DNA from 3 places in the Microbacterium sp. CIAB417 genome. Region 2 is predicted to be linked to each of the others. Evidence: riboswitches for the same ligand, from Rfam matches in the RefSeq annotation. Region 2 holds a riboswitch; each other region holds the start of a gene.
What was found. A riboswitch is a leader RNA that binds a small molecule or an ion and turns the genes downstream of it on or off. The one in region 2 is predicted to bind thiamine pyrophosphate.
Positions count from the first base shown of each region.

Region 1: linked by a shared signal. The riboswitch ahead of thiM (hydroxyethylthiazole kinase) and the one ahead of KYX17_RS08700 (ECF transporter S component) in region 2 are both predicted to bind thiamine pyrophosphate.
Region 3: linked by a shared signal. The riboswitch ahead of thiM (hydroxyethylthiazole kinase) and the one ahead of KYX17_RS08700 (ECF transporter S component) in region 2 are both predicted to bind thiamine pyrophosphate.

Region 1 is NZ_JAHZUT010000003.1:1,002,502-1,004,754, forward strand. Features, by position in the region: gene thiE (thiamine phosphate synthase) at 1-472, opposite strand, end outside; gene thiM (hydroxyethylthiazole kinase) at 469-1,278, opposite strand; TPP riboswitch at 1,270-1,361, opposite strand; partial or broken gene KYX17_RS17235 (ABC transporter ATP-binding protein) at 1,406-1,639, opposite strand; gene KYX17_RS17240 (Rieske 2Fe-2S domain-containing protein) at 1,974-2,253, shown strand, end outside.
Region 2 is NZ_JAHZUT010000002.1:406,581-408,833, forward strand. Features, by position in the region: gene KYX17_RS08695 (D-alanyl-D-alanine carboxypeptidase) at 1-961, opposite strand, end outside; TPP riboswitch at 999-1,109, shown strand; gene KYX17_RS08700 (ECF transporter S component) at 1,102-1,740, shown strand; gene KYX17_RS08705 (ABC transporter ATP-binding protein) at 1,737-2,253, shown strand, end outside.
Region 3 is NZ_JAHZUT010000011.1:122,706-124,958, forward strand. Features, by position in the region: gene KYX17_RS28720 (glycoside hydrolase family 3 N-terminal domain-containing protein) at 1-217, shown strand, start outside; gene KYX17_RS28725 (DUF402 domain-containing protein) at 277-984, shown strand; TPP riboswitch at 1,008-1,101, shown strand; gene thiM (hydroxyethylthiazole kinase) at 1,091-1,933, shown strand; gene KYX17_RS28735 (bifunctional hydroxymethylpyrimidine kinase/phosphomethylpyrimidine kinase) at 1,930-2,253, shown strand, end outside.

The DNA.
Region 1 (2,253 bases), on a different contig from region 2:
GGGCGAGCCTCTCGTGGCCCAACGGTGGCGGCGCATCGCGCTTCGTGGCGGTCGCGTGAAGGGCACCGATGCCGACGTAGTCCACGACACTACTGTCGGATGCGGAAGCCAGCTGCTCCGGCGTGGCGGCGCTCAGGCCGACGATCGCGTCGTCGCCGACCAGTGTGCGCACCGCCTCCGGCGGAAGATCGCTCTGCCCCACGTGCACTCCCGACACGCGCGCGCCCGCCTGGCGAGCCGCGAGGAAGACGTCCACGCGGTCGTTGACGAGCAGCGCGACGCCGTCGGGCAGCACGGCCGACACCCTCGTCACCGTGTCGAGGAAGCGACGTGCGGAGGCGTCCTTCTCGCGCAGCTGCACTGCCGTGACGCCGTTCGCCGTCGCCTGGCGCACCACCTCGACGATGTCGTGGCCCGCCGCCGCGGCGATGCCTGCATCCGTCACGAGGTACAGCGAGAGGTCGGCGTTCACGAGATTACCGCCCGGTGGCGAAGTGTGTCGGCGTCGAGGCCGGCGAGGGCATCGAGGAACGCGACGGCGAAACCTCCGGGTCCCCCGGAGCGCTCAGCGGCGAGCTCTGCGGCGACGTTGTAGACCGTGACCGCGGCAGTCACCGCCGCGAAGCGATCCTTGTCGACGCCCGCGAACGCCGCCATGACCGCACCGAGAGCGCATCCGCCACCGGTCACCCGCGTCAGCAATGCGTCGCCGTTACCGAGTCGTGCCTCGCGGGCGCCGTCCGTGACCACGTCGACCACGCCGGAGACGGCGACGATGGCGCCGGTGGCATGTGCGATGCGCCGGGCGGCGGCGACCGCATCCTCGACGGCGTCGGTCGCGTCGACTCCGCGGCCGCCGGCGCCCGAGCCGTCGAGGGCGAGGATCTCGGATGCGTTGCCGCGCACGACGCTCGGCGCCGCCGCGACGAGCTCGGCGGCGAGTGCGGTGCGCACCGGCAGGACGCCGATCGCCACGGGGTCGAGCACCCAGGGAGTACCCGCGTCCTGAGCGGCCGCCACGGCCTCGCGCATCGCCTCCCGCTGCTCTGCGCCGGGTGTGCCGAGATTGACCAGGACGCCCGAGGCGATGCGCGCGAACGGCCCCGCCTCGTCCGGGATGTCGACCATCGCCGGAGCCGCCCCGAGGGCGAGGAGGACGTTGGCGGTGAAGCCGGTGACCACCGCGTTGGTCAGACACTGCACGAGCGGGCCTTGCTGCCGCACCGTCTCCCAGGCCCGGATGGTGGATTCGATCAGGTTCTCTGGCGCGCGCGTCATGTGCGACATCCCTCCGCTCGTACTGACGAGATCAGGTTCGACGGGTGTGATCTCAGCCCCGCAGGGCACCCCGTGTCGTATGTGTGGGTTCAGGTTAGCGGACGGCCCGGACCGCGAGGCGCCTCGATCACACCGCGTCCGTGAGGCTCGTCAGCCGGTTGTCGATCCTGCCATCGACCACGGTGACGAGCTCGTCCAGCGCCTCGCGGTGCACGAGGTCGTGGGTGACGAGGAGGGTGGCGATGTCGCGCTCGTGCGTGAGGTCCGCGATGAGCTGCATGATCCCCGCCCCGCGTTCCTGATCGAGGGCACTGGTCGGCTCATCGACGAGCAGGACTTCCGGCTCGTGCACGAGTCCGCGGGTCATGGTGGGTGGCGATCGCGTTGAGCGCTCGGATGCGCTCGACGTACCGCTCGTCGAGAGCGATGAGCCGTACACCGTCGATGTCCGGGCCGCCGCCGGAGCGTGTGACAACGGCCACGGCGGAACCCTGCTCCGCGGCCCGGCGCGCCACCGCCGACCCCACCGGCCCCGCTCCGACCACGACCATCCGCTGGGATTGCATGGTGTGAGCATGCCAGGAGCGATGGCGGGGAAGGTGACGCAGGGGCGTCCGTCCCGTGAAGAGTTCACGGCTGCCCGGCGCACGTCGTCGTCGATCGGTGGCCCTCGACGCCGCTGCTACGGTGGCGTCATGAGCACTTCCCCCTCGCCGGGACAAGCGATCAAGGTCGGAGTCGTGGGCGACGTCGATGAGGATGCCGCGCTCGTCGTGCCGCGTGCCACGGCCGGCACCCTGGATGACATCGCCGTGATCTTCAGCGCCGGTCGCTACTACGCGATCGACAACACCTGTACGCATGAGCAGACCTCCCTCGCGCAGGGCTGGATAGAGAACGGATGCGTCGAGTGCCCTCTGCATGCGGCGACGTTCCGTCTCGCCGACGGTGCGGCCCTCACCCAACCCGCGACGC
Region 2 (2,253 bases):
CGGCCTCGATGCCGGCGGGGCCGGCGATCGTGATGCCCGCCAGGCCGTGGGCGGCGAGCCAGTCGTTGGCCGCCCGCGCGTAGACGGCGTTGTTGGGCCAGATGGTGTCGGCGAGGCGGTCGGCGTAGTTGTTCGCGGAGCCCATGAGCATGCCCTGCAGCATCTGGTACTCGCTGAGCGTTCCTCCCACAGGAACGTCCAGCGCCGATTCGCCGTTGCGGCGGTACGACCAGTATTCGCGCTCGTCGGCGGCGCTGAAGGCGAACTCCCTGCCTTGCTCGCCCGCGGCCAGGGGCATCTGGTCGAGGACGACCATCGCCGTCACGACCTTGGTGATGCTCGCGATCGACCGGGCATCGGCGCTGGACGCGATGGCCGAGCCCACGCCGTCGACCACAACGGCGGCGCTGCCCTCGCCCGGCCAGGCGCCGACGGCCGCTGCCGCGGGGGTGGGCTCGACGACGGACGCCTGCACGGTGGGGGCGATCGCATGCAGCGGCCAGAGGAGCGTGGTGCCGCAGTACGCCGCGATCACGGCGACGATCAGCCCGATCGGAACGAGCACCCCGGGGCGCCACGGGGTGCGGCGCGGGGCGCGGGCGAGCAGGTCTGCGGCGACGGGGGTGAACGATGCGGCGCCCGCGGCCTCGATCTGCGGAACCGCCCGGGACGCGTGGGTAACGGAGGTCTCATCGACCCAGCTCAGCGCCGTGGTCACGGGAGGCACGACCACCGGCACCGACGCGGTCGCATCCTGCGCGGGAGAGAAGGTGTGCTCCGATGTGTCGTCGAAGCTCGCGGCCGCGATCATCGCCGGAGTGGATGCCGCATCCGCCGGCACGCGCGGCACGTCGATCTGGAGGTCGTCGGGCGGCAGCGGCGCCTCGTCGACGGTCGGCTCGGCGCGTCCGCCGCGGCGCAGCGAACGCCGAGTGGGCGGGGTCGGGCCTGTCACGGTCACTCGCCTACGGTAGCGCGAGCTGCGGGTCTATACTCGGCACGTCAACCACGGGAGTCCGGTGAGCCGGGCTGAGAGGAAGCGGATCCACGCTTCGACCGTCGAACCTGATCCGGATCATGCCGGCGCAGGAAGGAGCATCAATGCACACGTCCACGTCCACATCCGCTCGTCCTTCTCTCACCTCCCGGTGGCGCTGGCGGGTCGTCGACATCGTCGTCGCCAGCGTGATCGGTGTCGCCGCCGGCGTCATCTTCTGGGTCTGGGGCCAGGCCTGGACGCCGCTGAGCACGGCGCTCGCGTTCCTGCCGGGGCTCGAGGGCCTGCTCGCCGGGGGCTGGCTGTTCGCGGGTGTGCTCACGGGGCTCATCATCCGCAAGCCCGGCGCGGCGCTGTACGGCGAGATCGTCGCCGCGGTCGTCTCCATGGCGCTCGGCACGCAGTGGGGCTTCACGACCTTCATCTGGGGCGTCGTGCAGGGGGTGGGTGCCGAACTCGGCTTCGCGCTGTTCGCCTACGCGAACTACCGGCTCTGGGTCGCCCTCGTCTCGGGTGCGCTCACGGGACTGGCCGTGGCGCTGCTCGACACCAACTTCTCCTCCATCGCGGCGTACGACGCCGGCCCCCGCGCGATCTACTTCGTCTCGGCGATCGTCTCGGGCATCCTCATCGCGGGGCTCGTCTCGTGGCTGATCGCTCGTGCGCTCGCCGCGACGGGAGCGCTCGACCGGTTCGCCTCCGGACGTCAGGCGCGCATCGTCGAAGCCGCCGACGCGGCGTGACGCTCGGCGCGCGGGTCGTCGCCCGCGGGTGGGGGTGGCGGCACGCCGGCCGCAGGCGCTGGGCCGTCGCCGACATCGATCTGACGATTGAGCCCGGTGAGCGGGTGCTGCTGCTGGGAGCGAGCGGTGCGGGAAAGTCGACGCTGCTGCGCGCCTTCGCCGGCGTGCTGGGCGGCGACGAGGACGGCGAGGCCACGGGAGAGCTGACCGTCGACGGCCAGCCCCCCGCATCCGTCCGCGGCGTCGCGGGCATGGTGCTGCAGGACCCCGACGCGCAGGTGATCCTCGCCCGCGTCGGCGACGACGTCGCGTTCGGCTGCGAGAACCTCGGGGTACCCGCCGGCGACATCTGGCCGCGAGTCGGTGAAGCGCTGGATGCGGTGGGGCTGTCGGTGCCGCTCGACCACCCCACGTCCGCCCTGTCGGGCGGACAGAAGCAGCGGCTCGCGCTCGCCGGTGCGCTGGCCATGCGCCCGAAGCTCCTGCTGCTCGACGAGCCGACGGCCAACCTCG
Region 3 (2,253 bases), on a different contig from region 2:
CGGCGACCCGGCCTACGCCGACCCGGTCGCGAACGCGGTGGCCGCGATCGAGGCCGGCGCCGACCTGGTCCTCACGATCGCCGGCTCCACGCCCGACACGGCCACCCGCATCATCGAGGCCGTGACGGCGCGGGCGGAGTCCGACCCGGAGTTCGCGGAGCGTCTGTCGGAGGCGGCGACACGGGTGGCCGAGCTGGTCGCGTCGACGCGTCCCTGAGCCGAGCTGCGCCAGGATGGGGGCATGACAGCCGACCTTCTCGAGCGGGAGGACGCCGAGTGACCGGCGTCGTCCTGCGGCCCACCGCCCCGACCGCCCCCGCAGGCGCGCGGGACCTCGGCATCCCGCCCTTCCTCGCTCCCGGCGCGCAGATCGACTGGCACTACCGCAAGCCGCGCTGGCAGGACGGGGAAGCGTCGAACATCGCCCCGATGCGCGTCGTGCGCGACGACGAGCGAGGCCTCGTCGCGTGGCTGGGGGTGGGAACGAGGCTCGAAGGCATGGGCGCCCCGGACGGCCGTCGCATCCGCACGGTTCCGCTCGACCAGCGCTGGCGCGTGCCGCGCACCCGCATCGTCGAGGACTGGTGGGGCAACGGCATCCTGCGGATCGCACCGGCCGACCTGCCGTGGTCGGTCTGGCTCTTCTGGGAGGAGGCGGACGGCTCCGAGTGGACCTTCGGCGGATGGTACGTCAATCTCGAGAACGCGCACCAGCGTACGGATCGGGCGACGTACTCGTCCGATCACGTGCTGGACGTGTGGATCACGGCTGACGGCACGATCCACATGAAGGACGAGGACGAACTCGTCGCGGCCGTCGAGCAGGGACGCATCGCACCGGAGGAGGCCGCCCTGATCGAGGATCACGCTGCGGCCGCCATCGCGTCCTTCCACGCGGGGCATTGGGCGTTCGCGCCGGAGTGGTTGCGCTGGCGGCCTGAGCCGTCCTGGACGGTCGCCGAACTGGCGGACCTGCCGTCCTGAACGACCGCTTCGCTAGACTGCGAGGCAGTGACACGGGGTGCCGCATCCGCGGCTGAGAACACACCCGTCGAACCTGATCTAGTTCGTACTAGCGAAGGGATGTCGCGTGAGCGATCGCCTCTGCCCACCGTCCGAAGCCGACCTCGTCACGGAGGCCGGCGCTCTCCTCGATGCGCTGCGCGCGGCGCCGCCGCTCACGCACTGCATCACGAACGCAGTGGTGACGGGGTTCACCGCGAACGCGCTGCTGGCGCTCGGCGCTGCGCCGGCGATGGTCGACATCGTCGGCGAGTCCAGGATGTTCGCATCCGTCGCCTCGGGAGTGCTGGTCAACCTCGGCACGCCGACGCCCGAGCAGCGCGACGCCGCGCGCGAGGCCGTCGGCGGCGCCGTGGACGCCGGCACGCCCTGGGTGCTCGACCCCGTCGCGATCGGCGTGCTGCCGGTGCGCACCGCTCTCGCCCGAGAGCTCGCCGAGCAGAATCCCACGGCGATCCGCGGCAACGCGTCGGAGATCCTGGCACTCGCGGGTCACTCCGTCGGCGGCCGCGGTGTGGATGCGATCGACAGCACGGATGCCGCGGCCGACGCCGCATTCGCGCTCGCCGAACGCCACGGCGGCGTCGTCGCGGTCTCCGGACCGGTCGACCTCATCACGGACGGCGCGCGCGTCCTGCGCATCGCGAACGGACACGAGCTGCTCACCAAGGTGACCGGCGGCGGATGCGCACTCGGCGCGGTGATGGCGGCATTCCTCGGGACGGCGCGCACCGGCGATCCGTTGGTGACGGTCGCGGCGGCGAGTCTGGTGTACACGGTCGCAGCGGAGAACGCCGCGCGTGCCTCACGGGGGCCGGGGAGCTTCGCGGTCGCACTGCTCGACGCGCTCGCGGCTGTACGGCCGGACGACGTGGCTGCTGCCGCACGTGTCGAAGGCGCCGTCCGATGACCCCGGACCTCTCGCTGTATCTCGTCACCGACACGTCGCTCTGCGGCGGTCGCGGCGTCATCGAGACCGTCCGTCAGGCCGTCGCCGGAGGCGTGCGCGTCGTGCAGCTGCGAGACAAGACGGCGACGGACGCCGAGACGACGGCGCAGCTCGTCGAGCTGTCCCGTGTCATCGACGGACGCGCCCTGCTCGTGGTGAACGACCGGGTGGAGGCCGCGCTCGCGGCGCGGGCGGCGGGAGCGCGCATCGATGGCGTGCATCTGGGGCAGGGAGACGTGTCCGTCCTCCGCGCTCGTGAGGCGCTCGGACCTGAGGCGCTG